One region of the Frankia sp. CcMO1 genome, then DNA from elsewhere that is predicted to be linked to it. Evidence: riboswitches for the same ligand, from Rfam matches in the RefSeq annotation. Region 1 holds a riboswitch; each other region holds the start of a gene.
What was found. A riboswitch is a leader RNA that binds a small molecule or an ion and turns the genes downstream of it on or off. The one in region 1 is predicted to bind thiamine pyrophosphate.
Positions count from the first base shown of each region.

Region 2: another riboswitch for thiamine pyrophosphate. It lies ahead of AC08OU_RS20895 (thiazole synthase); the one in region 1 lies ahead of thiO (glycine oxidase ThiO).
Region 3: another riboswitch for thiamine pyrophosphate. It lies ahead of thiC (phosphomethylpyrimidine synthase ThiC); the one in region 1 lies ahead of thiO (glycine oxidase ThiO).

Region 1 is NZ_CDWTMG010000005.1:32,663-49,386, reverse strand. Features, by position in the region: gene AC08OU_RS01810 (diguanylate cyclase) at 1-3,079, shown strand, start outside; gene AC08OU_RS01805 (ribonuclease H family protein) at 3,169-3,909, opposite strand; gene AC08OU_RS01800 (epoxide hydrolase family protein) at 4,062-5,186, opposite strand; gene AC08OU_RS01795 (helix-turn-helix transcriptional regulator) at 5,304-6,317, shown strand; gene AC08OU_RS01790 (hypothetical protein) at 6,314-6,493, shown strand; gene AC08OU_RS01785 (hypothetical protein) at 6,549-6,758, shown strand; gene AC08OU_RS01780 (hypothetical protein) at 6,766-7,467, opposite strand; gene AC08OU_RS01775 (S-adenosylmethionine decarboxylase) at 7,467-7,808, opposite strand; gene AC08OU_RS01770 (hypothetical protein) at 7,986-8,969, opposite strand; gene AC08OU_RS01765 (SigE family RNA polymerase sigma factor) at 8,966-9,544, opposite strand; gene AC08OU_RS01760 (thiazole synthase) at 9,767-10,561, opposite strand; gene thiS (sulfur carrier protein ThiS) at 10,564-10,764, opposite strand; gene thiO (glycine oxidase ThiO) at 10,755-11,936, opposite strand; TPP riboswitch at 11,925-12,036, opposite strand; gene thiE (thiamine phosphate synthase) at 12,048-12,746, shown strand; gene AC08OU_RS01740 (ANTAR domain-containing protein) at 12,807-13,625, opposite strand; gene rox (rifampin monooxygenase) at 14,164-15,612, opposite strand; gene AC08OU_RS01730 (hypothetical protein) at 16,006-16,281, opposite strand; gene AC08OU_RS01725 (oxygenase MpaB family protein) at 16,467-16,724, shown strand, end outside.
Region 2 is NZ_CDWTMG010000250.1:385-6,751, reverse strand. Features, by position in the region: gene AC08OU_RS20905 (NAD(P)/FAD-dependent oxidoreductase) at 107-1,342, opposite strand; gene thiH (2-iminoacetate synthase ThiH) at 1,382-2,548, opposite strand; gene AC08OU_RS20895 (thiazole synthase) at 2,545-3,570, opposite strand; TPP riboswitch at 3,566-3,679, opposite strand; partial or broken gene AC08OU_RS20890 (protein kinase domain-containing protein) at 3,996-4,661, shown strand; gene AC08OU_RS20885 (PASTA domain-containing protein) at 5,104-5,538, shown strand; gene AC08OU_RS20880 (PASTA domain-containing protein) at 5,546-6,022, shown strand; partial or broken gene AC08OU_RS20875 (hypothetical protein) at 6,200-6,367, shown strand, end outside.
Region 3 is NZ_CDWTMG010000218.1:586-8,312, reverse strand. Features, by position in the region: gene AC08OU_RS19780 (ABC transporter substrate-binding protein) at 127-1,359, opposite strand; gene AC08OU_RS19775 (branched-chain amino acid ABC transporter permease) at 1,504-3,582, shown strand; gene AC08OU_RS19770 (ATP-binding cassette domain-containing protein) at 3,579-5,105, shown strand; TPP riboswitch at 5,250-5,357, shown strand; gene thiC (phosphomethylpyrimidine synthase ThiC) at 5,348-7,189, shown strand; gene AC08OU_RS19760 (CGNR zinc finger domain-containing protein) at 7,384-7,727, shown strand, end outside.

The DNA of each region.
Region 1 (16,724 bases):
GATGAGCGCCGCCTTCCTGCACGCGCTGGGGGTCGCCTACCACCAGGTGGGCCGGTTCGAGGACGCCATCGAGACGCTGAACCGGGCGCTGGCCACGTCGGACGACTCGTTCGAACGGGCGACGATTCTCTACGCGATCGTCCGGGTCCACGACAACACCTGGAACATGGCCGAGGAGGGCGAGGCCATCGACCGGGCACTCGCGGAGCTGGGCTACGCGATCCCGAAGAACCTGGCCGTGCTGGCGGTGACGAGCCTGTGGTGGTTCTTCGTCGGGATCCTGATCCTGGTCACCCGGATCGGCTACGGCCGGCTCACCGGCCGCGAGCGCGAGACGTTCCGCCTGCTGGTCCAGCTCAACGAGGCGTTCATGGTCGCCTACGTCCGCGGCATGCACCCCGAGCGAACCATGATGCTGGGCCTGCGCTCGATGTACCTGGGCAGCCGGCTGGGCCCGTCCGCAGAGCTGGTGACCAGCCGGGCCGGGCTCGGGTACATCGCGATGGTGGCCGGGCTGCGCCGCCTCAGCGAGCGGATCCACCGTTCCGCGCTGGCGGGGGCCGAGGCGCTCGGCGACCCGCAGGTGCTCGCCCAGGTCGGCTGGGAACAGGCCCTGGCCAAGCACCTGACGGGCGCGGACGCCGGCGAGAGCCTCGAGCGGGTCGGGCGGGAACAGGGCCGCTGGCTCGACACCGGGCACTACCTGGACTGCTTCCACGTCCTGGCCTGGGACCGGATCCTGCACGGTGACACCGTGCGAGCGGAGCAGGCGTTCCGCACCCGCCGCCAGGCAGCGGTCGCCACCGGGCAGTCGGGGCGCCTGGAGTGGCGGCCCTTCGACGTCGCGCTTCCCGCGATGCGAGGCCAGGCGGCCGAGGCCGCGTCGTTGCTGCAGCGGTTCCTCGCGGTGCCCGACATGCCGAATTGGGAGCGGATCGACGTCCTCGTCGCCATCCTGCACTTCGCGCTCGAGCAGGGGGACGTCGGACCCGTGTTCGACGACGCCGCCGCCGAGTTCGAGGCGATGGGCGTGCAGCCGTTCCAGCTGCTGCAGGCGCACCAGGCGATCTACGTGTACCTGGCCCACGGCCGCCTGGAGCAGTGCCGGACGGCGTCCCCCTCGGAACGCCGGGCGCGGGTGCGTGCCGCGCGGCGAGCCGTGCGCAAGCTGCGGCGGGTGGCCCGGCGGCCGCTGATCGCCGCCCACTACCGGGTGGTGGCGGCGTCCCTGGCGGAGGTTCGCGGAAAGCCCGCGGACGCACTGGCGAAGCTGGCGACGGCGGAACCGGTGCTCCGCGCGGTCGACGCGCCGATGGTGGCGTTCGAGGCCGCGTGCGTGCGTGCCCGGGCGTTGCGGCGGCTGGGCGTCGAGGGCGAGACGGCCCGGCAGGTGGCCTACGCGCTGGCCACCGCGCAGCACCACGAGTGGGCGGGCCGGGTGCGGTGGCTGTACGGCGAATTCGAGAACTACGTCGACGAGGCCACCCTGAGCTCGGGGGCGGGACCGAGCCCTCGCGGGCGGCTCGGCGCGGGCGTCGCCGCGGCCGGCGTGTACCGGCAGCGGCTCGCCGCGCTGCAGCAGGTGAGCCATGCGGCGTCCCGGGTCCTCGACCCGGACGAGCTGGGCCGGATCGCGCTCGACGAGACCATCGGCATCGTGGGCGCCGAACGCGCCTTCCTGTTCCTCGTCGACCAGACCGGCCGGCTGGTGCCACAACTCGGGCGGGATGCCGCGGGGAACGATCTGAGCGAGCCCACCGCGTACAGCGTCACGCTGGTCGAGCGATCGCACCGGACGCACGAGCCGCTGGTGGTCACGGGCTCGGACGAGGGGGAGGCGCTCGGCTCGCGCAGCATGCTGCAGCACGGGTTGCGTAGCATCATGGTCGTGCCGGTGCGGCTGGAGAACCGCAGCCTCGGCGTCATGTACCTGGACAGCCGGATCGCGAAGGGCATCTTCACGCCGGACGACGTGGGTGTGCTGACGGCGATCACGAGCCACGTCGCGGCGGTGCTGGAGACGGCCCGGATGGCGCGGCTCGAGGCGGGCATGGCGGCCGCCCAGCGCAAGCGGGAGCTCGCCGAGCTGCTGCGCCAGACGATGACCGAGCTGAGCGGAATCCTCGATCCCGACGTCGTGCTGGCCCGCCTGGCGGCGGCGGCGCACCGCACCTTCGGGGGTTGCGGGGCCTGGCTGCTGACGGGAGGGCCGCTGGCGGCCGACGTGACGGTGCTGGACGGCCGGGTGGGTCCGGGCGGGGTGGATTCGGCTCCCGTGGTCAGGCGGGTCGCGATGACGGCCGACCTCGAGCTCCTGCTGGACACGCCACGCCCCACCGTCCACGACGCGGGTGGCGACTGGGCCGCCGACGTCGCGACGGTGACCGGGATCGCCGAGGCGCCGGCGAGCTGGCTGGTGGTCCCGCTCCGCGTGCGCCAGCGCCGCCTGGGTGCGCTGGTGCTCGGGTCGGACGAGCCGGACGCCTACGACGACGCCGAGGTCGAGGTGGCCGCGGCGATGACCGAACAGGGAATGATCGCGTACGACAACGCCCAGCTGTTCGCGCGGACGCGCTACCTGGCGACGGTGGACGACCTCACGCAGCTCGCCAACCGCCGTCACGTGCTCGACGCCGCCAGCCGGGAACTGGCCAGGGCGCGCCGGTACGGCGAGCCGCTGAGCGTCGTCATGATCGATATCGATCACTTCAAGCGGATCAACGACGCCTACGGCCACCAGGCGGGCGACGAGGTGATCCGCGCGGTGGCGGAACGGATCCGGCGGTACAGCCGGCTCGGCGACATGGCCGGCCGCTACGGCGGCGAGGAGTTCGTCCTGCTCGTGCCGGAGGACGTCCGGTCCGCCTCCTCGATCGCCGAGCGGTTGCGCGTCGAGCTGGCGGAGACGCCGATCGCGACGGCTTCCGGTCCGGTCCGCGTGACCATCAGCGCGGGCGTCGCGTTCCTGATCGAGAGCGACGCGACGCCGCAGACGCTGCTGGCACGCGCCGACAACTGCCTCTACCGGGCGAAGAACACCGGCCGGAACCGGGTCGCCGTCCAGGACGCCGCCGCCTGAGTAGACCTGAGTAGACCTGAGTAGACCTGAGTAGGAGGTCCCCCGGCCGACCCGGGTTTCCGGGTTTCCGGGTTTCCGGGTGGCAATGCCTACGAGGTGCCGGTCGCGGCGGCGACCGCGAGCTTGTCGACGAGGTCGTTCATCTCGTCGCCGGAGTGCCCCTTGACCCACCGGAACGAGATGTCGCCGCGCTCCCGGACGGCGGTGATCAGCGGCTCCCACAGGTCGCGGTTCGCGACGGGTTTCTTCGCGCTGTTCACCCAGCCACGGGACAGCCAGCCGCGCCACCACCCGTCACGGAAGCAGTTGACGACGTAGGTCGAGTCGCTGACGACCACGAGCGGACCGTCGAGGCTCGTCACCGCCTCGAGCGCGGCCTGGATCTCCATCCGCTGGTTGGTGGTGGCCGCCGCCGCACCGAAGCCCTGCCGGCCGTCCCGCGTGGCCCACGCCCAGCCGCCGGGACCGGGATTGCCAGAGCACGCGCCGTCCGTCCAGACCTCCAGTGCGCCGGCGGCGGCCGGCATCGGTTCCGGCCGGTCCCGGGCGGGGGCCGCCGGTTCCGGCAACTGATCCTTGCCGTGGCCCGCGCACGTGAGGTGCGCCCAGCGCGTCCCCACCTTGGCGATCTCGGTCCCCGGGCTGATCGACGAGGCGCAGACCCCGCAGGTTGTCGCGTACTTGGCGGTGAGAGGCACGGACCGCAGCCTACGGAGCCGACTTGGATGGTCGGCGCGCGGACCGGCCGCCGTCGGAAGGGTGACGCCGACGTCCGCGTCCACGTCGGCGCACCGGTAACCGCGGTCGGCCCCGGCGTCCAGGTCCGGCATGTCATGGCCTGTCGCAACCCGACTCAGCAAAAGTGTCCTGAAAACGGTTGCGACAGCGTTGTCGGCAGACTTTCGCCGTGTGGGGTTGCGACCGCCGCGAGTCGTCCTTCGGCTCCGGCGTGAGAATCGACCACGGGGTACACGGCGCAGGGTCACCGCAGCGGCCCGAAGAAGGCCTGGAGGTCCGCCGCGAGGTCGCCGGGAGCCTCCATCGCCGGGAAGTGCTTGCCGCGGCTGAACTCGCTCCAGTGCGTGCCGTCCGGCACGGGTACCAGTCTCCGCACCGTCTCGTCGGCGCCGAAGACCGCGACGCCCTGGGGCACGGAAGCCGGCATCCCCCAGTCCGACGAGTGCGCCTGCTCGTACAGGGTGTGTGCGGCGGAGGCGCCGGAGCGGGTGAACCAGTAGAGACTCACGGTGGTGAGGAGCTGGTCACGGTCGACCGGCAGGTCGGTCCATTCGTGGACCTTCTCGGCGATCCAGGCGAGCTGCAGCAGCGGCGAGTCGACCAGCCCGTACCCGATCGTCTGCGGCCGAGTGTTCTGGATCGCCAGGTACCCCGACCCCTCCTTCCTGAACGCGTCCATGCGGTCCAGGATCAGCTTGTCGACCGGGTCATCCGCGTCGAGCCGGTCGGCCATCCCGGGCAGGAAGGTGGCGACGTTCGCGGCGGTCAGCGGGTCGGTCACCACGTGGACGCCGGTCACGTGGTCGCCGTCGAGGGAGGCCACCAGCCCGGACACACCGCCACCGACGTCGCCGCCGTGCACGCCGTACCGCTCGTAGCCGAGCCGGCGCATCAGCTCGAACCAGGCGCGCGACGTGCGGCCCATCGTCCAGCCGGTCGCGCCGAGCGGCGTCGAGAAGGCGTATCCCGGCAGGGACGGCGCGACGACGTGGAACGCCTGGCCGGTGGCGGGATTGACCAGGGGCTCGATCAGGTGCAGGAACTCGGCGACCGAACTCGGGAAGCCGTGCGTGATCAGCAGGGGTTTCGCGTCGGGCCGGTCGGACCGGACGTGCAGGAAGTGGATGCGCTGGCCGTCGATCTCGGTGACGAACTGCGCGAATTCGCCCAGCCGTGCCTCCTGCGCGCGCCAGTCGTACCCGGTGCGCCAGTATTCGGCGAGCTCCCTCAGATGGTCCACGGGGACGCCGCGGCTCCAGCCCACGCCGGGGAGTTCGTCCGGCCAGCGGGCGCCGGCGAGCCGGGCGTGCAGATCCTCGACGTCGGCCTGGGGGATATCGATGCGGAACGGGTGGATGCGGTCGCTCATCGCGCTTCTCCCTTCGGGCCGGACGAGCCGCCCGGCCAGGTGTTCTGTGCTGACGTGACCGACGCTATGAACAATTGAGGAAGGGATCGTTCCTAGTTCTCGGGCAGAATCTGGAACATGTCGGAGACCTCAGCTCGGTTGCTGCGCCTGCTGTCCCTGTTGCAGGGTCGGCGCGACTGGACAGGCACCGACCTGGCCGCCCGGCTCGGTGTCACCACGCGCACCATTCGCAAGGACGTGGACCGGTTGCGCGTCCTTGGATATCCGGTCGATGCGCGGCCCGGGGTGGCCGGCGGGTACCGGCTCGGAGCCGGCGGCACCCTGCCGCCCCTGCTGCTCGACGACGACGAGGCGGTGGCGGTCGCGGTCGGGCTGCGCACCGCGGCGAGCGGTTCCGTCGCGGGGATCGAGGAGACGTCGGTCCGCGCGCTGGCCAAGCTGCACCAGGTGCTTCCCTCGCGCCTGCGTCACCGGATCAGCGCCTTCCAGTCGTCCACGCTGCAGACGCCGTCGCCCGGGCCCCGGGTGGATCCCGACGTCCTGACGGTCATCGCGGGCGCCTGCCGGGACCACGAGCGGCTCCGGTTCGACTACCGGACGCACTCCGGGGTGGCCACCCGGCGCGACGTGGAGCCGTACCGCCTGGTGAACGACCGCAGCCGCTGGTACCTGGTCGCGTGGGACCCCGACCGCGCCGGCTGGCGCACGTTCCGGGTCGACCGGATCGACCCGCGGACGCCGACCGGTCCGCGGTTCGCCCCCCGGGAGCTGCCGCCCGATGAGGAGATCACGGCCCGGGTGACGCGCGGCGTCGGGGAGGCGACCTGGCGGTACCGGGCGCGGGTGATCGTGCACGCGCCCGCGGCGCACGTGCGTGACCGGCTGCCGATCCCGGCCGAGGTGGAGTCGCTCGGCGAGGACCGGTGCGCGTTCGAGCCGGGCTCGGACCATCCGGAGTTGCTCGCCCTCTACCTTGGACTGCTTGGCGCCGACTTCACGGTCGTCGACTCGCCCGAACTGGTCGATGCCCTGGACGCGGTGGGTCGCCGGTACCGGCGCGCGGTCGCCGCGAGCCGGAACGACGCGGACCGGGGCGAGGCGGGGCGGCGCGAGGCGGGGCCAGACGCGTGAACGCCGCGATCTCTACCGGCCGGGAGGATCTCGCACGGCAATGCCTCCCCTCGGCGGACGACCGCGTTCCCCGCACTGGCAGCGTGTTTCACATGCAGCCGAGCCAGAAGATCGCCGGCCTCGTCGTGGCGCTCGTATCGATCGCGCTGGCGTTGAGCGCCGCGTTTGACCGGTGAGGCGTCATGCTTGCCTCAGGGCGCCGGTGCAGGCGCCCGCCGGGAGGAGGACCCTGTGGCCAGGGCGAAGGTCAATGTCACCCTCGATGCCGATCTGGTCATCGAGGTGATGGTGCTGTCGGGCATCCGCAACGCGCAGGACGCCATCGAGGCCGTCGTCCGCGACTACGTGGCGCATGGGCAGCGCACGGAGGCCCGCACCGGAACCACGGCGCTGGAGCGAGCCGGGGACGAGCCGAACAGGTGGGGCCCGGAACGGCAGTAGCGGTCGGTCACTCTCCGGGCGGCGGACGGCGGAAGCTCTCGGGAAATGCGACGAGTCGCCGGATGCCCGTCCCCTTGGCGAGGATGTGGACCCGGAGGGGCGACGCCGCCCGGTACACGGCCAGGAAGTCGTTCCAGACGGGAGTGCTCGCGGGGGAGTCGAGGTACGTCGCGCTTTCGATGCCGTGGAAGGCCTGGAAGTCCACCTTCTGGCGCGCCATGAGCGCCAGCACGTGGTCGTCCAGGATGGTGATCCAATTGGTGATCCCATGATCCAGTGAGTACCTGACCAGGCCGTGGTAGAGAGCCGTGCTGACCAGTGCTCCGGTGAGGCGGGCGTCTTTCGACCGGTAGCCGTCGACGATGCCGAGGGTGGCGATGTCGAGGACGCCGTGCTTGTCGAGTTTCAGCCCGGTGTCCTCGAGAACCTGTTCGGCGGAGCGGCCGCCCCAGGGCTGCCTTTCCAGGTCGTTCAGGCTCTTGAAGCCGGCTTCGGAGTGACGGATCAGCCGTATGAAGCCGGCGATCCGATGGTGCCTGCCGTCGACGACGACCAGGAACTCGCTGGCCTGCCGGTACGGCCCGTACTCCTGCTCCATGAGCTCGGGGCCGTTGCCGAAAGCGCGCATGAACACGCGGTTCTCCACGGCGAGGGCGCTGTCGAATTCCGGATCGTCTGGGAGGACGTGCCGGAGCGCGAACCGTCTCATCAGAACGATCCGTAGTCGACTCGATGCGCCCTGAGCGCGGCCCGCGTGAACTCGACGGCGTCCTCGACCTCGAAGGCCTTGCAGGTGTAGATGTCCACGCTGAAGAACAGCCGCGGCCACTCCCAGGCGTAGAAATGCGCCCCCGACGATTCCCAGTGGATCCAGCCGGCCCAGCCGAACCGATCGGAACGATGCGTGATCGGTTCGAGGAGGGTTTTCATCTCCAGGACGTCCGACAGGGCCGAGAGGTAATGCCTGATCTCGTCGTCGGAGATGGGGTGCGCGACCGTGCCCTCGATGACCAGGCGCTGCCGATAGATGTCGGGTGCAAGATCTTTCATCGTTCCGTGATCCCCGCCGTCCAGTGGTTCGACCGTCCGCTGGGATCACGGTGCTCCGCCGGGATTGAATCTCGATGTCATCTCAATGGAATAGCGACGATCCGGAGGAGCGCGGCCGCCGCGCAGCCCCGGACACCGCTTCGCCACGAGAGCGGTCTTGTTGCCCCGCAATGTGTTTCAGTCGAGAACTGCTGCGCTCATCCCGACGGTGCCGGACTGGCTGTCGGTGAGCTCCACGACGAGCGTGTCGCCGGATCCCGTGGCGGCAGGGATCCGGAGGGTGACCTGCGACCCTCCGGTCCCCGGGACGGCCACCCGTGCGGCCTGTTTCCCGCTCGACGAGAACCGCGCCGTGAGCACCGCCCTGCCGTCGTACGCGCCGAGATACAGGCGGAGGATGTGCGACCGCTCATCCGTCGGAACGTTCAGCCGGATGGTGCCGCCCCTGGAGGTGAGCCAGGTCCACGCCCCCTGCCTGTCCTGCTCGGGGATCCCGCCGGCCCAGTTCACGACGTACGGCCCGCCCGTTACGGCCGGGGTCCCCGACACGACCTGAGGCGCGCTGATGACGGGCGTCGACTGCTTGCGCCGGACGGGAGTCCCGTCCTCGCGGGCCCCGACCACGACCCAGTCGCGGTCGCCGTCCGGGCCCAGGGTCAGGCCGCCACCCCACGGCCAGGCGCTGATCGAGGCGGGCACGGCAGCCGGTGCTCGGGTCGGGTTCGGGCGGGGCGGCGTCGTCGGCGGATTGGCGGACCGGGTCGGGCCGGGGGCCGCCTTGTGCGTCGGAGCCGTCGCCGGTGAGCTCGTTGCGGCGGCGGTGGTCGCCGTGCCGGTGACCGTGGGCGCGACGTCGGTCTTCCTGACGGGTGAGTCCGCTGCCGGTGTCGTGTACTCGGGATCCACGACACCGCTGCTGTGCTCCACGCTGCTGACCGCGAACACCACGGATGCGGCGACGGCGGCGACGGCACCGGCCTTCGCCGCGTCACCCCACCCGAGTCGCCGCGGTTCCGGCATCAGGTCCGGCTCGTCCAGCGCGCCCTGGATCCTGCGGTACATCGCGTCACGGTCCGGCTCGCGGCTAGCCGCCTCCGCCCGGAGGAGCCGGGCGATCCTCGCCCGGCTCGGTGGTGTCCCGGCGGGGCGCCGCCTCGTCACGTCGCCCACTCGTTCTCCTCCGCCGTCGTCAGGAGCCGTTGGAGTTGGGCCATGCCCTTGGAGGTCTGGCTCTCCACGGTGCCGACCGAGACCGCCAGGACGGCCGCGACCTCCTGATCGGACAGGTCGAAGGCATGCCGCAGGACGACGCACGCCCGGCGCCGGACCGGCAGTTGGAGCAACGCCGTGCGGACGACGGCGGCGGCGGCGCCGTCCGGACCCGGCGAATCGTCACCCGCGTCCCGGTGGAACAGCGCCATCCGGCGCCGTTCCCTTGCCAGCCGCCGGACCCGGGACGCCGCCATGTTGACCATCACGCGGCGCACGTAGGCGAACGGGTCGTCGCGGCTGCGGACGCGCTGCCACTGCCGCCAGGTAGCCAGCAGCACTTCCGCGGACAGGTCGTCGGCCTCGCCGGGGTCCTGCGTCAGGAGGTACGCGAGGCGGTCCAGGTCCCGGTAGTGCTGATCGAAGAATGCCTCGAACTCCGCACGCGCCGTGCTCAGGCTCACGACCTCGGTCTCCGGTACCGCGGGCGCACGTGACAACGCGAGGACCGGGCCGGGGGCGGCCACGCCAACCGGTCGTCACCGGGCCCAGAAGGGTTGCCGGAGACCACGTGTGACGTGCAGCACATACGCCATTCCTGTCCTGGTGTCGCGCACCGCTGGATCGGCAACGCAACGGCCCGATCATCGGGCATGGGCAGCAGGGCCCGCCAGGGAATCCCGGCAGGCCACTGCCGCGAGAGTTGGGCGGGACGGGTCGAAACAGCCCTTTTCGGCGCTTGGACAGGGTCACAGCATGGCGAGGCCGGTCGTCGGTGAGGACGCGAGTGCCTCCGAACGGCGCGGGATCCGTCCCGCGAGGCGCGCCAGCCGCCCGGCCGTGACAGCGGCCGCCATCGCCGCCGCCATGCGCCTCGGGTCCTGGGCCCGGGTGACGGCGGACGCCAGCAGAACGGCGTCGCAGCCCAGCTCCATCGCGAGCGCGGCGTCGGACGCCGTCCCGATTCCCGCGTCCACGATCACCGGCACACGCGCCTCGGCGACGATCAGCTCGAGGTTGTGGGGATTCCGGATGCCGAGTCCGCTGCCGATCGGCGCCGCGAGCGGCATGACCGCCGCGCAGCCGGCCTGCTGCAGGTGGCGCGCCAGCACGGGGTCGTCGTTCGTGTAGGGCAGGACGGTGAATCCCTTCGCCACCAGGCGCTCCACGGCGACCAGCAGCTCCAGCGGGTCGGGCAGGAGGGTGTGCTCGTCCGCGATGACCTCGACCTTGACCCAGTCCGTCCCGAGCGCCTCGCGGGCCAGCTGCGCCGTCGTCAGGGCCTCGCGGGCGGTGCGGCATCCGGCGGTGTTGGGCAGGATGCGGGTGCCGGTGCCGGCCAGGACGTCGAGCACGGATCCGCCGGCGTCGTCGCCCATGGGAAGCCGGCGCACGGAGACCGTGCACATCGCCGTGCCGGACGCGCGGATGACGTCGCCCATCAGTTCAAGGCTCGGGATGCCGCCGGTCCCCAGGATGAGCCGGGACGGCAGCGTCACACCGGCGATGCGCAGCGGGTCGTCGGCCGGATCGGTGCGGGTCATGCTCACCCTCCCTGCATCGCAGTGACGAGCTCGATCTCCTGCCCGCCACGAAGTTCGTGCCGTGGCCACTCACTGCGGGGGACGACGTCGCCGTCTACGGCGACCGCGATCCCGCGCCCGTCGCCCTGGACGGTCGCGATCAGCTCGGCCAGTGTCGTGCCGTCAGCGATCCGGCGCGGGGCGCCGTTGACTGTCAGTTCCACGCTGTCTCCTCGAAGGGTTGTCTCTCCCCGAATCGCGCGGGGGAGAAGCCGGCCAGGGGCTCGGGCACGTGTCCGTCGAGGAGCAGCGAGGTCACGCCCTCGGCCGTGACGGGCGTGAGCAGCACGCCGTTTCGGTAGTGGCCGGTCGCCAGCACGAGACCGTTCACGCCGGTGGGTCCGATGAGGGGGGCGTTGTCCGGCGTCCCCGGGCGAAGGCTCGTGCTGACCCGCTCCAGCCGCAGCTCGCCGACGGCCGGCACCAGGGCCTGCGCGTCACGTAGCAGTTCGTAGACGGCGCCGGCGCGGGGTGTGACGTCGAATCCGGCCTCCTCGCTGGACGCGCCCACGATGACGCGCCCGTCCCCGCGCGGCACGAGGTACACCGGGCTACCACGGACGAGTCCGCGCACGACGTGGTGCGCTACCGGTTCCTCCCCGTCGCCGCGCAGGACGAGAACCTGTCCCTTGACCGGACGCACCGGCGGCCGGGCACCGTCGTCCTGTCCGGCGAGGTCGCGGCTCCAGGCGCCGGCCGCGAGGACGACGGTGCCCGCGGCGATCCGGCCGCCGTCGGCGAGCTCGACGCCGGTCGCGCGTCCCCGATGAGCTCCGCCGCCGGCGCCGTGGGCGCGCAGGATCCGCCGGGTGCCGGTGACGACGCGGGCCCCGGTCGCCGTCGCCGCGGCCAGGAGAGCCGCGTGCATGCGCTGGGGGTCCACCTGGTGGTCGTCCGGAGCGAGCAGCCCGCCGGCGAGGCCGGGCGCCGTCCGGTCCTCGAGGCGGCGCAACTGCCGCCCGGTGAGCAGGTCGGACCGGAGGCCGAGTCGCTGCTGGAAGGCATGCAGGTCGTGCAGGACGGCGAGATCGGTCCGGTCCCAGGCGGCCACGACGGTCCCGTGCGCCCGGTAGTCGATGTCGTGACCGGTGGCGTCGCGAAGTTCCGCCGCCCACGCGGGGAAGAGTGCGGCGGACGTGAGGTTCAGCCGCAGGAGCGACGACTCGTCGTACGACAGCTCGGTGACGGGCCCGAGCATCCCCGCGGCCGTGCCGGACGCGCCGGAGCCGGGCGCGGCGTCCGAGACCGCGACGGTGAGGCCCTTCCGGGCACACCGCCAGGCGATCCCGAGCCCGATCAGGCCGCCGCCCACGACGACGACGTCAAAGCTGCTCATCGGCCTCCCTGCGCCGGCATTACCCGGATCAGGTTCGACGGTCGGCGGCTTCTGGGTTCCGCCCTCTCAGCCCGGCCCACCGGACTCCCGTGCGTCTTCAGTCTACCTACTATGCGGCTTATGCCTGGCGATCGGCCCGCGGCGCTCGCGGGCGCCCGTCTCTACCTGTGTACCGACTCCCGCTCCCGGCAGGGTGACCTGGCCGACTTCCTGGACGCCGTCCTGGGCGCGGGGGTCGACATCGTCCAGCTGCGCGAGAAGGGGCTGGAGGCCCGGGAGGAGCTGCGCCACCTGGAGGTCGTCGCCGCGGCGGCCGAGCGGCACGGCCGGCTGTTCGCGGTCAACGACCGCGCCGACGTCGCCCGGGCGATCGGCGCGCCCGTGCTGCACCTCGGACAGGACGACCTGCCGGCGAAGGTCGCGCGCGAGATCGTGGGCGACGAGACCCTGATCGGTCTGTCCTCGCACGATCCCGGACAGGCAGCGGCCGCCGCTCGAGAGCGGGAAGCGGACTACTTCTGCGCCGGCCCGGTGTGGACGACGCCGACCAAGCCGGGGCGTGCGGCCACGGGCCTCGCGCTGCTGGAGCACGCCGCTCGGCTGGCCCCGCCCGGTGTGGCCGGGAGCCGGGCGTGGTTCGCGATCGGAGGCATCGACCTGCCGCGCATCGATCGCGTGCTTCAGCACGGCGCGACGCGGGTGGTCGTCGTGCGGGCGATCACCGAGGCCGACGATCCGGCGGCGGCGACGGCGGCGCTGGCCGCCCGGCTGCGTTCTGCGGAACGCGAGGCGCCAGGGCGTGTCCCGTAGATCTTCGGCCTACTGCGCGGCACCCGGCGGGCACTCCGCGGTGTCCCCGGCCGACACTGGCTACTTCTCGGTTCGTCGCCGGGGGGCCTGGCCGTGCTCGGGTGAGTTCCGGCGAGGCGCGGGGCGGCGTGGCGGGTCCAGGTGCCCGCCGTTGGCGACGAAGTGTTCGGCGACGAGGCGGAGCTTGATGTTGCGGACGTTGCTCATCCGGACCAGGAGTGCGAACGCCTGGTCGGCGTCGCATCGGCGGGCCAGCATGATCATTCCCTTGGCCTGTTCGATCACGCTCCGGTACCGCATCGCCTCCTGGAGCTGGTCTCGTTCCGTGACGATCTCGCCGACCCGTCGGGTGTCCTTGATCAGGGCCTGTGCCGTCGCAGCGAACGGGCCTGCGAGGTTCGCGACCGCCGCCCCGTCCAGGGTCGACGGCAGGCGTGCGTAGAGCGTCAGGACACCGGTGACACCGACAACGCCGGTACCCGTGCCGTCCGCTGCGAGCGGGAACGCCCGGCAGCTCTGGACCGGCAGGTCCGGTCCGGGTGCAGCCAGCCGGGGATCGCCGGCCAGGTCGCCGCTGGCGATGTCCTGGCGCAGGCGATACGCGTCGAAGGTCGGGCCGGCAGCGTTGCGGTGTTGCACGCCGTCACCGGCTTGCGCCAGCGAGCAGGACGTCGCCAGCAGGTCCGGCTCGGCCGGGTCACCCGCCAGCACGGACGCCGCGTCCACCACCGGGATCGCGGAGCAAGCCAGCTCCGTCACCCGTCGCAGAACGCAGCGCAGATCGCCGCTCGCGATACCCAGACCACACAACTCCACCACGGCAGGTGAGATCTCGGGGGAGTCGTCGACCACCACCGACACCTCCTCCTTGTGCGCCATGGCGATGCGGCCAGATAGTCCTACCGTTAGAGACCGGCCTGTTACTGACAGTAAAGTATTGACCGGTTCAGTGCCGATCGAGTGCCGATCCGGTCCTCCGATCGTGACCGAGTCGCGCTGGCGGGGTCGGGCGAGACGCAGCTGGCACCCCTGGTACCGGTCAGGCGGCTCGCGCGCACGGGGTGTCCGATGCGTGCGCCGACGCGCATCGCGGGAACGACGGAGCCCCCGAATGGGTGAACGGCCTCCATGGGGGTGCCGCGACCGGTGTGGCGGCAGAGATTGGCGGCAGAGATTGGCGGCAGAGACTGGCGGCGTGTGCGCGCGGCGCTCGCCGACGAGCCCGGCACGACGGAACTGCCAGCCCGGATCCAGCCCATGATGGCGGTCCCGGGGGAGTTGCCGGCGGCCCGGGACGACGAGGCCTGGGCGTACGAGATGAAGTGGGACGGCGTGCGCGCCGTCGCCTACCTCCACGGCGAGCGGGTGCGGCTGGTGTCCCGCAACGACCGCAACGACCGCAACGCGCCCACGGGCGTCACGGCAGCGGGCTCTTGGTCGAGCCGATCTCGGCGCCGAACCACCTCGGGAGCTGGCCGGCCAGAGCCTCCTGGTCGTCACCGGCCCACGCCACGTGGCCGTCAGGGCGCAGCAGCACGGCGGGCGCGTCCAGTTTCTCGCTGACGTCGACGGCGTGGTCGACCCGATCCGCCCAGCCCGCCACCGAGAGCCGGCCGGTCTGGTCGAGGAGCAGTCCACGGCCGCCACGCATCCGCTCGTAGAGGCGCCCACCCTTCAGCTTCACGTCCCGCAGTCGCCGGCCGAGCAGGTGATGCCCCTCGCCGAAGTCGTAGCGGATCCCGATCCCGGTGATCTTCTCGATCAGGAACCGGTTCACCTCCTCGAAGTCCATCAGTTGCGAAACCAGCCGGCGCGCTGCCTGGGGACCCGGCTCGGTGGACATCAGCTCCGCCTGCGCCCGCGTGCTGTCCAGGACGTCGGCGGCCACGGGGCGCCGTTCGGCGTGGTAGCTGTCCAGCAACCCCTCCGGTGCCCAGCCGGCCACCGCGGCGGCCAGTTTCCAGCCGAGGTTGAACGCGTCCTGGACGCCGAGGTTGAGGCCCTGCCCGCCCATCGGCGGGTGGACGTGCGCCGCGTCGCCGGCCAGCAGCACCCGGCCGACCCGGTATCGCTCGGCCAGCCGTGTCGCGTCGTTGAAACGGGACAGCCAGCGCGGTGAGTGCGCGCCGAAGTCGGTGCCGGCGACCGTCCGCAGCCGTTCCCTGAGCTCCTCCAGGGTCGGCGGGACGTCGCGGTCCTCGGCCACCCCCGCGGCGGGCGCGACGGCGCGGTAGATCCCGCCTCCCACAGGTCCGACGCCGAAGTTCAGGTTGGTCTTGCGGATCTCGGCCACCACGGCCGCCACCTCTTCCGACGGTGCGGTGACCTCCATCTCGCCCAGCACCCACTCGGTCCGGGCGGGCTCACCGGGGAAGCCGACGCCGAGCAGCTTGCGTACCGTGCTGCGGCCGCCGTCGCAGCCGACGAGGTAGCGCGAACGCAGGTGCGTGCCGTCGGCCAGGTCGGCGGTCACCCCGTCCTCGTCCTGGCTCAGCCCGACCAGTTCGCAGCCGCGTCGGATCTCGGCGCCGAGCTCGATGGCGTGCTCGGTCAGCAGGCGCTCGGTGGTGGGCTGCGGCATGCCGAGGGTGTACGGATGTGCGGTGTCCAGCCGATCCGGAGTCGGCTTGGGGATGCCCGCGAAGGAGCCACGCACCGGGTACCGGGTGCCGAGCGCGAGGAACCGGTCCAGGAGGCCGCGCTGGTCGATCACCTCGATGCTCCGCACGTGCAGGCCCAGCCCGCGGACGACCTTGGTCGGCTCCGCATCCTTCTCCACGACGAGCGCCTGCACGCCACGTAGCAGCAGTTCGCTGGCCAGCATGACGCCGGTCGGTCCGCCGCCGGCAATGATCACGTCAATCATGAGGACCCCCAGCCCACGAGATTGCCTGTCGGCCAGAGACTCCGCGCGGTCCGTGACCTGCGCATTTCTGGCTTCGGCCGACGATTCTGCGCCTAGACCCGGGCCTTGCGGCAAGGCCCCCTTCGCGCTGTACGTTGAGAGTGGCACGGAGTTGCAACTCCCTGCCTTTGCCTTTGCCGTCCGCCGTGGACGGACGGCGCCGGTACCCGCGAGGTCATGGCGGCGTACGGAACGACTCCTCGCCCGACCATTGTCGGCTTCGGCCTTTCCAGGGCTAGTGTTAGCGTTCACAACGCTTAGGGCATAAGGGTTGTGGAGTGCTAATCGTGATCTAACCGGCGCGACTCGGGAGCAGCATCGATGGTGCTAGCGAGAAGCAGAGCCGGCGACGCACTACAACCCGGAGCCGCTCGCCCGGCACGCCGACGTGTCCGTCGACGGCGGTGCGGTGCAGCGCGTGCTGTTCCCGCACACGTTCCACCAGAACAACTTCTGGGAGCTGACGGTCCCTGTCGAGCTGAGGGCCGGGACGAACAGGATCGCCTTCTCGTCTGCGGAGCTGCCCAACTTCGACGGGACGACGTACGCCTCCGACGCGTGGCCGGGCGTCCCGCTCAGGTCCAGGTTCGCGCCGTTGATCGACCGGATCGCGATCGCGAAGTCCTCCAACGGACCTTCCGCGTGGGTGCTCGCGGCCTGCGGCGGTGGCACCGACTGGGCTGGAGCCGGCAGCTGGGTTCGCCCACGTTCTCGGTGCGCTTAAACGTTTCCGCTACCCGGAATCACACCGCATACGTGGGCGAACCTCGACCGGCGTCGTCCGAGTGGGCCGAAGCGGGGTGAGAATGGCGGGCGTGGGATTCCCTGGCGTACGGCGTGACCGGTGGCTGCGGCGCATCGCGGAGCTCGACCCGGTCACCGACCACATGGAGATCTACCGCATCTCCGTCTCGTACGAGTTCCCCTGGGACTACCGGCGTGCGCTCGAGCTGGCGTTGTTCCGCACGTACTGCGTGCCGAGCGTCTCGGCGCTGCTCGACGCCACCGGTGAGTTCCGGGTGCGGGCGCAGCAGCGGTACGACGACACGGCGCTGCTCATGGCCGAGTTGGTC
Region 2 (6,367 bases), on a different contig from region 1:
GGCGCTACGAACACGCTGCGCAACCACCCGCCGAGCCCGCAGATGCCTCAAACCCGCTTAACTTCGAAGAGCCGGAACACCGGGAACACCGGGCCGTCACCGGGCGTCATCGACTTGCCGCGACCAGTTCCTTCATCGACACGGAGATATCGGCGAAACGCTCCCGATCCGGGATACCGTCGGCCGCCATCAACCGGCGACCGGCGACCATGTCCATCGGGCGCCCCACGGTGACCAGCGCTTCGAGACGGCCGTCCCGGGCGAACCACCCGGCCGACCAGCCGGGCGGACGCCCGCCGCCGGGCGGCACGACGACGCCCGGATCGCCCCGGAACACCAGGTCGGCCTCCGCCGAGGGCAGTCCCGCGAACTGCACCATGCGGCCGAACTGTTCCGACCAGAAGTAGGGCACCGGGTCGTAGACGGCCTCCCCACCGAGCAGCGTGGTGACCGCGACCGCGGGCGACTGCTGGGCGCAGTCCCAGTGCTCGGCCCGCAGCCGCCGCCCGTAGCGACGCGACCACCAGGCGGCACAGTCACCGACCGCGACCACCGGCGGCGGGTCGCCGTCGGCATCGTCGGCACCATGGGCCCACTGGGCGGCGAGATGCTCGTCGACCACAACTCCCCGGTCGAGGGCGAGCCCGGAACCGGGGAGCCAGGCGATACCGGGCCGCACCCCGACGCCGACGACGACCTCGTCCGCGATCAGCTCCTCACCGCCGGCCAGCACCAGCCCGTCGGGGGTGACCCGCTCCACGGCCGTAGCCAGGCGCAGGGTGACCCCGGCCCGGGCGTACCACGCGATCGTGCACCGGCCCACCTGCGCGCCGAGCGCGGCGAACAGCGGCGAGGCGGCCGCCTCCACGACGGTGACCTCGGCACCGATCGCTGCCGCCGCCGTGGCGACCTCCGCGCCGATCCAGCCGGCACCGACGATGACGAGCCGGACGCCGGGGCGCAGAGCGTCACGCAGGCGCCGGGCGTCGTCAATGGAACGCAGGACCCGCTGCGGGCCGTCGCCCGGCAGGGTTACCGGCTCAGCTCCCGTCGCCAGCACCAGGCCGTCGTAGTCCAGCGGCCCCGTGTCGGTCTCCACGGTGCCCGGTCGCAGGCCGGTCGCCCGCCGCCCGAGGCACACCTCGACCCCGTCGAGGTCGAAGGGCAACGTCGTGTCGTCGATACGGCCGGAGAGCACGGCCTTGGACAGGGGCGGACGATCGTAGGGCCGGTGCGGCTCCGCCCCGAGCAGGATCACCTCTCCCGCGAAACCACGTGCGCGCACCTCGGCGGCGGCCCGGCCCCCCGCCATTCCCGCGCCCACGACGACTATTCGCTGCATTCGAGCAGACTATCGATGACCCGCGACGCCGGGCCGCCGTCACCGCACCGGGTCGACGAGCGGAAAGGCGTCCTTCCACACCGGCTCGTACCCGGTTTCGGCGAGCATCGCGGCGATCTGTGCCGGCGAACGCTCGTCGGAGATCGAGAACTGTTCCTGGGCCGTGCCGGGCGTGGTGTAGCCGCCGGGTTCGGTGGAGGAACCGGCGCTCATGGTGGTCACGGCGATGCGGACGAGCCCGTCGCGCAGCACCGCCGGCTCCCGGGTCGACAGCGACAGCGCCAGGTCCGGCTCGAACAGGCGCAGGGCCGCGTACGCCTGGACGAACTCCGCGTCGCCGACGACGACGACCGGCGGGAACCCGCTGGCACTCGGCTTGATGCGCGGCAGCGCGATCGAGACCTCGGTCCGCCAGTAGCGACGGGAGAGAAAGGATGCGTGCGCGGCCAGCGCGAGCACGTCAGCGCGCCAGTCCGGGGCGAGCCCGAGCAGCGCGCCGATCCCGAGCCGGCGCGCCCCGGCCCGCGCGGCCCGTTCGAACGAGGACAGCCGCCGGTCGTAGTCACGCTTCCAGCCGGCGACATGCACCTCGGCGTAGCGGGCCCGGTCGTAGGTCTCCTGGTAATGGACGACTCCCTCCAACCCGGCACGCACCAGCCGGGCATAGGTGTCGTCCGACCAGGTCTGGGTCTCGATGCTGATCGAAGGGAACATCGGCCGCAGCCGCTCGACCACCGCGACGAGGTAGTCGGCCGACACCTCGACGCGATGCTCGCCGGAGACGAGCAGCAGATGACGGAACCCCCGGTCGGCCAGCAGGCGTCCCTCCACTACCACCTCCTCGATACCCAGCGTGCGGCGCACCACCGGCAGGCCCTTGGCGAAGCCGCAGTAGGTGCAGGACGACAGGCAGGCGTTCGACACGTACATCGGGGCGAACAGCCGGACCGCCCGACCGAACCGGAGCAGGGTCGCCTCCCGGGCGGCAATCGCCAGCTCCTCCAACCGGGCGGTGGCCGCGGGTGAGAGCAGGATCGCCAGCTCCGCGAGACCGATCCGGGGAGTGGCTGACCCGCCGGATCCGGGCCGAACCCGCCGCAGCACCGTGCCCACCTCGGCGGACGTGGCCCGCCGCGACATCGCGGACAGCCCGGCCAGGTCGTGACCGGCAAGTTCGCGCGCGAACTCCCCTGGCGGGGCGCTCACCTGGACGCCTCGCCCACCACCGCCGCCGGCACGGGTACCGGGGACGCCGAGGGCGCGGGCGACGCGGGTGACGGGTGGGCGCCGAGGAACCCGGTGAGCGGGGAGGAGGCGGACGCCACCGTGGCCGGGCCGGCGGCCCCTCGGCCGGCCAGGAAACCCAGCCGGCCGGCGGCGGTGGCGAGCGCGAAGGCCCGCGCCATGCGCGCCGGATCGGCGGCCACCGCGATGGCGGTGTTGACCAGCACCGCGGCCGCGCCGATCTCCATCGCCTCGGCCGCGTCCGAGGGCACCCCGAGCCCGGCGTCCACCACCACCGGCACCCCGGCGCTCGCCACGATTGCCTCGATCGCGTCCCGGGTGCGCAGCCCGCGGTTCGAGCCGATCCAGCTGCCCAGCGGCATCACGGTGGCGCAGCCGACCTCCTCCAGCCGGCGGGCCAGCACCGGATCGGCCGAACAATAGGGCAGAACCGTGAAGCCGTCAGCCACCATGAGCTCGGCGGCGCGCAGGGTCTCCACCGGATCCGGCGCCAGGGTGCGCGGATCCGGGGTGACCTCCAGCTTGACCAGACCGGTGCCCGTCGCCGCCCGCCCGAAGCGGGCCAGCCGCAGCGCCTCGGCCGCGTCCACCGCTCCCGAGGTGTTGGGCAGCAGGGTCATCGACCGCGGGATGAAGTCGAGAATGTCGCCGTCACCGATCCGGCCGATGTCGACCCGGCGCAGCGCCACGGTGACGATAGTGGCACCGGAGGCGACGAGGCTGTCCCGCATCACCTGGTGACTCGCGAACTTCCCGGTGCCGATCAGCAGCCGGCTGCCGTAGGACCGCCCGGCGATGACGAGATCGTCCGCCCCCGCGGCACCGTGCCCGGCCTCACCACCGCCCCCACCCCCGCCGTCGGCGTCGGCGTCGGCGTCGCCACCGGAGGAGGCACCTTCACCGGCGAGGCCGCCGAGACAGGAACCATCGGGAGGAGAATCACCGGGACGGGAGCCGGCAGGACGTAGTGGGTGCTGCGGCACGATCTTTCATCCTCCCCACGCGCGCATGACCGCGATCGGGTATACGGGTCGCCGACGGGATACTGGCCGGCCTCTCAGCCCACGTCCGCGGGCTCCCCGGAGCAATCGACAGTGTAACCGCTGCTCCCTGGCCGCGGCTTCGGGTGTCCCGCCGCGACGCCGATCTGCGCCCGTCGACGATCATCTCGACCTCGGGAGCCGATTCAATGTGGGCATCCGGGTTTCATCCGGTAGACACCATGCTGCGCGACGAGGTACTTCTCGCTCGAACGGCGTATCCGGGTTAACCTCGCGGGGCTCCGGTAGCGGCATCCTTCGGCAACGATCGTAAACTCTCCCTCGTGGATGCCACCGTGGCCGACCCCGTCATAGGTCGGCTTCTCGACGGCCGCTACACGGCGCAGGAACGGCTCGCCGTCGGCGGGATGGCGACGGTGTACGTCGCGCACGACAACCGGCTGGACCGGCTCGTTGCCCTCAAGGTCATGCATCCCACTCTCAATCACGACCCGGAGTTCGTCACCCGTTTCCATCGCGAGGCCAAGGCCGTGGCGCGGCTCAACACCCCGCGCGTCGTCTCCGTCCTCGACCAGGGCTCCGACCACATCCCCGCCGGCCTGGTCAACTACCTGGTGATGGAGCTGGTGCGCGGCCGGTCGCTGCGCCAGCACCTGGGTGCCCAGGGCCGGCTCCCGGTCGCCGAGGCCATCGAGATCATCGAGCCCGTGATCGAAGCCCTCGGCGCCGCGCATGCCGCCGGCATCATCCACCGCGACATCAAGCCCGAGAACATCCTGCTCGGTGACGACGGCCAAGTGAAGGTCGCGGACTTCGGCCTCGCCCGTCCGGTGAGCCAGCCCACCCAGGCACTCACCGGCGGAGTGGTGATGGGCACTGTCGGGTACCTCGCCCCTGAGCAGGTCACCCACGGCGTCGCCGACACCCGCAGCGACGTCTACGCCGCCGGTGTGGTGCTCTTCGAATCCCTGACCGGGCAGCTCCCGCACAGCGGCGCCACCCCGATGTCGGTGGCCTACCAGTCCGTCCACGGCGACGTGCCGGCGCCGTCCACCATGATCGAGGGCATTCCCGCCGAGCTGGACGGTCTTGTTCTCCGGGCCACCGCCCGCGACCCGGCGCGCCGGCCGGCCGATGGTGCGGCGCTGCTGGCGGAGCTGCGGCGCATCGAGCCGTTCCTGCCCCCGCAGGACGCCTACCCGAGCGGGTTCACCGGCGAGATCGAACGGATCGGGTTGGCCGAGCGGCCTCCAGGGGCTCGGGATCCCGGGTACACCCAGCCATTCCAGGCCGAGGACTACGACGACTCCCAGGGCGCCGGGGCGGGGGCCGCCGCGGAGCGCGCGTTCGCCGGTGCCGGGCCGGGCCAGCCAGGCACCGGCGCGCTCTATCGATCCGCCTCCCCGCCCTCCCCGACCGCCACGGCCTATCTCGGGGGGTGGTGGCGGGCGCGGGCAGCGACGAGCCGCCGCATCGCCACGCTCCCGGGGGCTCATCCCGGTCGTCGTCGGTGGCGTGGCCGTCCTGGTCCTGCTGCTCGGGATCCTCGCGTTCCGTTCCCTGTCCGGCGGAGGGACCGAGGTCCCGCTGCTGACAAACCTGAGCAGATCCGACGCCGAGAAGATGCTGCGCGACGCCGGCTTCCAGTTCACCTACCTCGACCCGGTCACCAGCGCCACGGTGCCGGTCGGCCACGTCTCCCAGCAGGATCCCCAGGACGGGTCGAAGGTCAACAAGGGCGCGCTCATCACCCTGCGGCTGAGCTCCGGGCCCGCGACGGTGCGCGTGCCGGACCTGGCGAACCTCACCGAGGCCCAGGCCAAGGCCCGGCTGGCCGAAGTGAACCTGACCCTCGGCGGCCTGAGCCCACAGTCCAGTGACACGGTGCCGGCGGGCCATGTGATCGGTACGAACCCCGGGGCCGGCACCGCACTCAAGCCGAAGGACTAAGGTCGTCGTGATCACTTCGACGGGCCCCGCGGCGAAGCCGGTGCCGGCCGACATCATCGGCAAGTCGTTCGAGGAGGCCAGGGCCGAGCTCGTCGGCCTGAACATCGGCCTCGTGGTGCAGCGTATCGGTGCCGTGAACGACGCCGTGCAGCCCGGTCAGGTCTTCGGGGTCTCTCCCGACGTGGGGCAGCCGATCTCACCCGGCGGCACCGTCACCCTCACCGTGGCCGAGGCCGGCAGGTTCGACGACGACGACGGTTCCGGGGGCGACGGCAGCGGGATCCAGGTCCCCGTGCCGAACGTGGTCGGGAAGAGCTACCGGGAAGCCGAGAACATCCTGCGGCGCCGGGGGTTGAAGATCGACCGTATCGGCTGGATCGGCGGGCCGGGCGACCGGGTGACGTCGCAGTCCGCCCAGGCCGGGGCCAAAATCGAAAAAGGAAGTACCGTGCACGTCAACACAACGTGGGACCCCCTCGACTGAGCCGCCATCCCCCACCAGGTTGATCACATTGTGCGACGAATCGTGCGGCGGGCGAGAGATCCGCGACCGGTTCCCCGGGGGGACGACGGCGTGAAGGCAGCGCGTGGTCGTGGCCGGTGGCCCGCCGGCTCGCGGCGGCCGACGTCTCAGTGGTGGCGGGGGTCGTGGTGGCGGGGCATGGCCGGCGGTGGGCGGGGGGCTGAGCGGGTCGCCGACCTGCTGGACGGACAGCGCCCCTCGCACGACGAGACCGACGTGCGGCTGATCGACACGGTGGCGGCCCTCCGGGACCTGCCGTCGCCGCGGCTGCATCCGGCACGGCGCGCCGCCCTGCGCGGACAGCTG
Region 3 (7,727 bases), on a different contig from region 1:
TGAGACAGTGGGTGTTGTCCGATGAATCGGCGGCGCTGATCTGGACCGACCGGAGCCGCTCGCTGAGCGAGCCGTGCCGTGCCGCGGCCCGGATCGGTCCAGCCTGGCCCGGGTCGGCCCAGGTGATTAGTTGATCAGTTTGATGAGCTGGCGCCCGTCGAGCCAGTTGCTGGTGACATCGGTGAACGTGTTGTTCTTCCACGCCAGCAGCCGCACCGCCGTGTTGCAGACCGCCGGGAAGATGTCGATCTGCTTGCCGTCACAGGTGAACGGATGGGCCATGACGTTCGGGTGGTCGTGGGAGGCACGAAGCGCCGTGAGCAGGGCGGCCGAGGTCGGCTGGGCGGTACCGGCCAGCAGCGACCGGATGTTGAGGACGGCGGAGAAGGATCCCTGCGACGACGAGGAACGATCGGCCTCCGGGATCGCCTTACGGAACGCCGCCGTGTCGGCGTCACCATCGCTCGTCCCGACCGGCAGGTAGCTGGAAGCGAAGTAGAGGTTGTCGGTCCGGCCGCTGGCCGCGCGCGGCACCGCGGGGGTGGTGCAGGGACCGATGAAGTAGATGTCGCTGCGGATGTTCAGCGCCGCCGCGGCCTGGACGATCCGGGTGCACGTCGCTGCCTGGAACACCACGATGATCGCGTCTGGCTTGCCCGCCGCGACCTGGGTCAGGGCTGGCGCGAAGTCCGCCGCGTCGGATTTCTCTGGCACCAGTTTGATATCGGACACACCTTTATGGCGCAGGATGTTCTGTGATCCCTGGATAGCGGCGGACAGCAGGCCGGGCAGGTCGAGGTACAGCGCGTGCACGCTGCGCACATGCCGGATGTTCGTCAGATAGTCGGTGAGGCCGAGCAGCTCGCTGAGCGAACCGCCGGAAAACGCGAAGGCGTTGTGTGAGCCGAGTTCTCCGCTCAGCTGAGGAGAGCCGGTGACGTACGGGATGTGGGCGGTCTCGTATATCGGCATCGCCGCCTCCGCGCCGAAATCGATCCCGCCGACCACCGCGAGTGGTTTCGTGGCGACAAGCCGGTTGGCGCAGTTCTGGGAAGACTCCGGCGAGCCGTCGGTTGCGCAACTGATCAGCCGGAGCGGCCGACCGTCGAGCCCGCCCAGAGAGGTGTTGGCGTAGTCCACGGCGGCCTGAGCGGCCTTCCGGGTCTCCGGGTATGACCCGACAGTGCTGTTCTCAACCGTTACGAAGCCGACAGTGACCGGAGGCCCGGTCAGGCGGCTCGCCGCCGCGCTGCCACCGGCAGCTGCGCCGGACGAGCCACCGCGCTGACTCGTGCACCCGACGACGACAACGGACAAGGCTACGGAGAACGCGAGGAGGATGCGGGAGGCTTGTCTCACGGCTCGTGAAGCTACACTTCTGTCGTCCAGTTCTGGGGGCTTGACCGTCGACCGGCCGGACGGGGACTGTTGTGTGACCATGCGTCCGGTCTTCATCGCAGTTCGGATCTCTCTATCTGTAATAGATGCGTCTACGGGGGCCCGGTGACAACGTATATAGCAGCATTGCTGCTCGGCCTTGGCCCGGGGGCCGTGTACGCGGCGCTCGGGCTGGGGCTCGTGCTCACCTACCGCGCGTCCGGCGTGGTCAACATCGCCCATGGGGCGTTCGCTATGTACGTCACCTATCAGTACGCAGAACTACGGGAGGTCGGGGACCTCGTACTGCCCGTCGTCGGGATGTCGCCAAGAATTCATCTCACCGACACGCCCACCTTCGGGCTAGCCCTGTCAGTATCCCTCGCAATGGCGGCAATCCTAGCGATGGTATCCTATCTGGCTATTTTTCGGCCCTTGCGGCGTGCCCAGCCGCTGATGACGGTCGTGGCTGCGGTCGGCCTCACGATCGCGCTGCAGGCCGTCGCCGTGCTCCAGTTCGGATCTGACAACAGGTTCCTTAGCCCGGTGCTGCCGCAGTCACCGCTGTCCCTGCTGGGCGTGACCGTGGCGAGCGACCGGCTGCTGCTCGCCGCGTCGGTCATCGTGGTCGCCGCCGGTCTGTGGGCGATGTCGCGCTGGACGTTGTTCGGCCTGGCTACCCGCGCCGTCGCCGAGGATGAGCAGACCACCGCGCTTCTCGGTCGGCGGCCCGGGTGGATCGCCGCCGTCAACTGGGTCATTGCGGCCGTGCTCGCCGCTCTCGCCGGGATCCTCGTGGCGCCGATCAGTGCGCTGAATCCGACGAGCTACTCGCTGTTCGTCGTTCCCGCGCTCGCCGCCGCTCTGCTCGGTGGCCTGTCCTCGTTCGGTCTGACCGTCGTCGGAGCTCTCGGCCTCGGCATGACCCAGGCTGTCCTGATCCCGCTGCAACAGGACGTCTCCTGGTTGAACCAGCCGGGACTGCGCGCGCTGCTTCCGATGCTTCTGGTCATCGCGGTGGCGAGCCGGCGCGGGGACCTGATTCCCGGTCGCGCCGCGGGCGTCGCCGTGTCGGCTCCGATGCCGGTGGTCGAACCGCCGGAGTCTCCCCTGCGCCACCTCGCAATCGGTGTGCCGTTCGGGGTGGTCGCGATCCTCGTGCTGACCGGCCCCTACCGGCTCGGCCTCGAACGCAGCCTCGCTGGCGCCGTGGTGTGTCTGTCGTTCGTCGTGTTGACCGGGTACGTCGGACAGCTCTCGTTGGCGCAGATGACCCTCGCCGGTGTCGCCGGCTTCCTGTTGGCCAGACTCCAGGGTGAGCTGGGCGTGCCGTTCCCGATCGCACCCCTGCTCGCCACGAGTGCCGCCGCTGTGGCGGGCCTGCTGCTGGGGGTGCTGTCACGGCGGCTGCGTGGAATCGACCTGGCGTTGATCACTCTGATCGCCGGCGTCGCGATCCAGGAGGTGGTGTTCGGAAACCCGCTGGTCACCGGCGGGTTGGCCGGGTCGGTAGTACCGAATCCGAAGATCTTCGGCCTCGATCTCGGGCTCGCCGGTGCCGGGTTCCCTCGGCCGGAGTACGGGCTGCTGGCGTTGGCCGTGCTCGCCGCGTGCTGCTACGGGGTCGCCCGGCTGCGCACCGCGGACCTGGGCCGGCGCATGCTGGCCGTGCGCGCGAACGAACGGGCCGCTGCCGCAGCCGGGATCGACGTCCGTCGTACGAAGGTACTCGCCTTCACTCTCTCCGCCGCGATCGCCGGTCTCGGCGGTTGCCTCATCGGCTACGGTCAGGGACGTCTGTCCTTCGACTCGTTCGGCGTCACGGCCTCGCTGTTCTTCCTGGCGATCGCGGCCGCCGGTGGGGTGACGAGCGTCGGCGGAGCGTTGCTGGGCGGTCTGCTGGTGCCGGGCGGAATCGTGTTCATCGTGCTGGACCAGGTTGCCGGGCTCGGCAAGTACCAGTCCGTGCTGTGCGGGATCGCCGTCGTGGTGCTGGCGGTGCTACGTCCGGCCGGGCTCGCGTACCGACCGCATCGGACGGCTCGCGCCGATCATCAGAGCCGCGTGGATCGGTCGGGTGGCACGCATCGGACCGGTTCTGGGCAGCGAACGCGTCGAGGAGATCACGTGCGACACCCGCAGCCGCCGGACCAGGGCCGGCCGAGCCTGACCCCGCATCCGGTCAACCCGGGCGGAGCCCCGTGACGGCGTTGCTGGCGGTCGACATGCTCGCCGCCGACCAGGGCCGTACGCGCATCCTCGAGGATGTCTCCTTCACCCTGTCGGCCGGCACCATCACCGGGCTCATCGGACCCAACGGAGCCGGAAAGACGACGTTGATCGACGCCCTCACCGGGTTTGCGTCGATCAGCGCGGGCACCGTCACGCTGGACGGTGCCGTGCTCGTCGGACTGCCGGCGCATGAGCGGCTGCGGTTGGGGCTCGCCCGCACCTTCCAGGCGCTGGAACTCTTCGACAGCCTGGAGGTCGGGGAGAACCTGGCCGTCGTCACGCCCCGGGCACCCGGACCCGCGGACGGGCCAGATCCGGCCCGGTCACTCGGGCTCGCCACGATCGCCGACCGCCTGCCGTCGACGCTCTCCTACGACGAGTGGTCCTCGGTGGCTCTCGGCCGCGCCCTCGTCGCCGGGCCGAAGGTCCTGCTGCTGGACGAACCGGCCGCGGGTCTCGACCCGGCCGCCCGCCGGACGCTCGCCGACCGGCTGCGCCGCATCGCCGCCGACGGCATCGCCGTGCTGCTCGTCGACCACGATGTGAAGCTCGTCTTCGACGTATGCGACCACGTCCTCGTCCTGGACGGGGGCCGCGTCGTCGCGCGCGGTCGGCCTGCCGAGGTGCGCGCCGATCCGGCGGTCCGCGCCGCCTATCTGGGCGGTGGTGAGCCGGACGGCGGCGACCGCGCCGGGCCTGCCCCGGCCTCTGCCTCCGGGTCCATGCCTGGCTCCACCCCGGCGCCGGCCCCCGGTCGAGGCGGGGGCGATCTGCTCGTGCTCGACCGGGTCACAAGCGGATACGACGGAGTTCCGGTGCTCCGGGACGTGTCGCTCACCGTCGGTGCCGGGGAGATCGTGGCGCTGCTCGGAGCGAACGGCGCGGGCAAGACGACGCTGATCCGCACGGCGGCGGGGCTGCTGACGCCGTCGAGGGGGCGGGTCAAGGTCCTCGATGACCGGTCGCGCCGGGCCGCGCCGAGCACACTCGCCCGCCGGGGGATGGCGGTCGTACCGCAGGGACGAGGGTCACTCGGGCGGTTGACCGTCCGCGAGAACCTGCGCCTGGCGGCCGGCCGGCGCTCATCCGGCGAGATCGGGCCGGTGTTGGACTGGTTCCCGGTGCTGCGCGGCCTGCTCGACCGGTCGGCCGGAGAACTGTCCGGGGGTGAGCGGCAACGGCTCGCGTTGGCTGTCGCTCTGGTGCGCAGACCGCGTCTGCTGCTGGTGGACGAGCTGTCGTTCGGCCTGGCACCCGGGGTCGCGCCGCAGCTGCTCGCCCTGCTGCGCACGATCGCCCTCGAGACGTCGACCGGCGTGCTGCTGGTCGAGCAGTTCGTCTCGCTCGCGTTGCAGGTGGCCGACCGTGGCTACGTTCTCGACCGGGGCCGGATCGCGCTGTCGGCGAGCGCGGCGGATCTCGTCGCGCGTCCCGAGCTCATCGAGACGGCCTACCTGGGCGGGAGTTCCGGGCCGGCGGTGGCCCCGGACCGCTGAGCTGGTCCGGCGTTCCCCGCCACGCGGAGAAACCGGGGTCCGGCGGAACAGGGCTCTCACGTCGCCCGATGGTGTGGGGCATGCGTCGGATGAACCGGAAGGGGTGGCGAGCGGGCCGGCGGTGTCTTACTGTCGACAAGCGTCGAAGTTGATCGCGGGAGCTCCGCCAAGGGGCTGAGAGGGCGGCTGGGGCCGCCGACCGCAGGAACCTGTCCGGGTAATGCCGGCGTAGGGAGTCTTACATGGTGTCGCGCACCGACCGTTCGTCCTCCTCTGTCTCGTCCTCCTCCTCGTCCATCTCGGCCGCGGCGATGACGGCGGTCTCGACGGGTCCGCTGACGGGCAGCCGCAAGACCTGGCTGGTCGGTGCGGATCCCGATCTGCGGGTGCCGATGCGGGAGATCGTGCTGACCACGGGTGACACCGTCGTGGTGTACGACACCTCCGGTCCATATACCGATCCGGGGGTGACCATCGACGTGCGCCGGGGTCTGCCGGCGACGCGGGACAGCTGGATCGCCCAGCGTGGCGACACCGCGCCGGATGAGCAGCGGACCGTTCCCGGGACCGGGGCGCCCGGTTCTGGGACGCCCGGTCTTGGCGGGACGGATCTCGGCGGGCAGGTGCGAGTGCCCCGTCGGGCGGTGCCGGGACGGCCTTCCGTAACCCAGCTGGGCTACGCCCGCCGCGGTCAGATCACTCGGGAGATGGAGTTCGTCGCCCTGCGGGAGGGTCTTCCCGTCGAGACGGTGCGGGCGGAGATCGCCGCGGGGCGGGCCGTGCTGCCGGCGAACGTGAACCATCCCGAGTCCGAGCCGATGGCGATCGGCCGTGCGTTTCTCGTGAAGATCAATGCGAACCTCGGCAACTCGGCCGTTACCTCCTCAATCGAGGAAGAGGTCGAGAAGATGGTGTGGGCGACCCGCTGGGGCGCGGACACCGTGATGGACCTCTCGACCGGGTCGGACATCGCCCTGACCCGTGAGTGGATCATCCGCAACGCGCCGGTGCCGGTCGGGACCGTGCCGATCTACCAGGCGTTGGAGAAGGTCGGTGGCCGGCCGGAGAAGCTGTCCTGGGAGGTCTACCGGGACACCGTGATCGAGCAGCGCGAGCAGGGTGTGGACTACATGACGGTCCACGCGGGGGTGCTGCTGCGCTACGTGCCGCTGACCGCGCGGCGCAGGACCGGGATCGTCTCGCGCGGCGGCTCGATTCTGGCCTCCTGGTGCCTGGCCCATCACGAGGAGAACTTCCTCTACACCCACTTCGCCGAGCTGTGCGAGATCTTCGCCGCGTACGACGTCACGTTCTCCCTGGGCGACGGCCTGCGGCCCGGGTCCATCGCGGACGCGAACGATGAGGCACAGCTCGCCGAGCTCGCCACCCTGGGCGAGTTGACGCAGGTGGCGTGGGAGCACGACGTCCAGGTGATGATCGAGGGCCCCGGGCACGCGCCCATGAACAAGATCGAGGAGAACGTGCAGCTGCAGCGGGAGCTGTGCCACGACGCGCCGTTCTACACCCTCGGGCCGCTGACCACCGACATCGCCCCCGGCTACGATCACATCACCTCCGCGATCGGGGCGGCGATGATCGGATGGGCCGGTACCGCCATGCTCTGTTACGTCACCCCGAAGGAGCATCTCGGCTTGCCTGACCGGGACGACGTCAAGGCCGGCGTCATCGCCTACAAGATCGCCGCGCACGCCGCCGACCTCGCCAAGGGTCATCCCGGCGCGCAGGCCTGGGATGACGCCCTGTCGGACGCCCGGTTCGAATTCCGCTGGGCTGACCAATTCCACCTCGCGCTCGACCCCGACACCGCACGCGCGTTCCACGACGAGACGCTGCCGGCCCCGGCCGCGAAGTCGGCGCACTTCTGTTCGATGTGCGGCCCGCACTTCTGCTCGATGAAGATTTCCCACCAGGTGCGGGCACACGCGGGCGGGGACGGGCTGGACCCGGCCGGGCATGGCGCGGGCCCGGCCGGCGACGAGGCGGTCACCGCCGGCCTGCGGGAGAAGGCCGCCGAGTTCAACGCCGCCGGCAATCGGATCTACCTTCCGGTGGCCAACTCCTGACCGACCGTCCCGACGGGCTCCTGCCGGTCAGCGGCGGGCCCCGTCGGGCGCAGCGGGCGCAGTGGTCCAGTGGTCCAGTGGTCCATAAAAGATATCTAAAAAAGATAGCTAAGACGATTACTTTGGCGGGGGAGTAACCTCTCAAGAGGAAGTGGAGTGGTTATTTGGGCGATCGGCTCGAGGGGAGGTCTCCGATGAACCCGGACGTGCTGATCGGGTTGGGCGATCATCCGGTGCTGGACTTCGTCAACAGCCTCGCCTTCTCGGCGGACGGCCCGATCGAGTTGATCGCCGATGGGCGGAGCTACCTGCGCTGGCTCCAGCTCGCGGGGCTTGTCGGCACGGCCGAACGAGAGGCGCTGCCTGCTCGGTTCGGGCCCGAGGAGCTCGACCGCATCGCCGTCGCCGCGGTCGAGCTCCGGGAGTGGCTGCGGCCGCTTATCGGCGCCTGGGCGGGCGGCAGCTCCACCGTGCCGGACGAACCCACGCTGTCGCGACTGAATGGGCTGTTGGCCACCGACCATCGGTACGCGCGGCT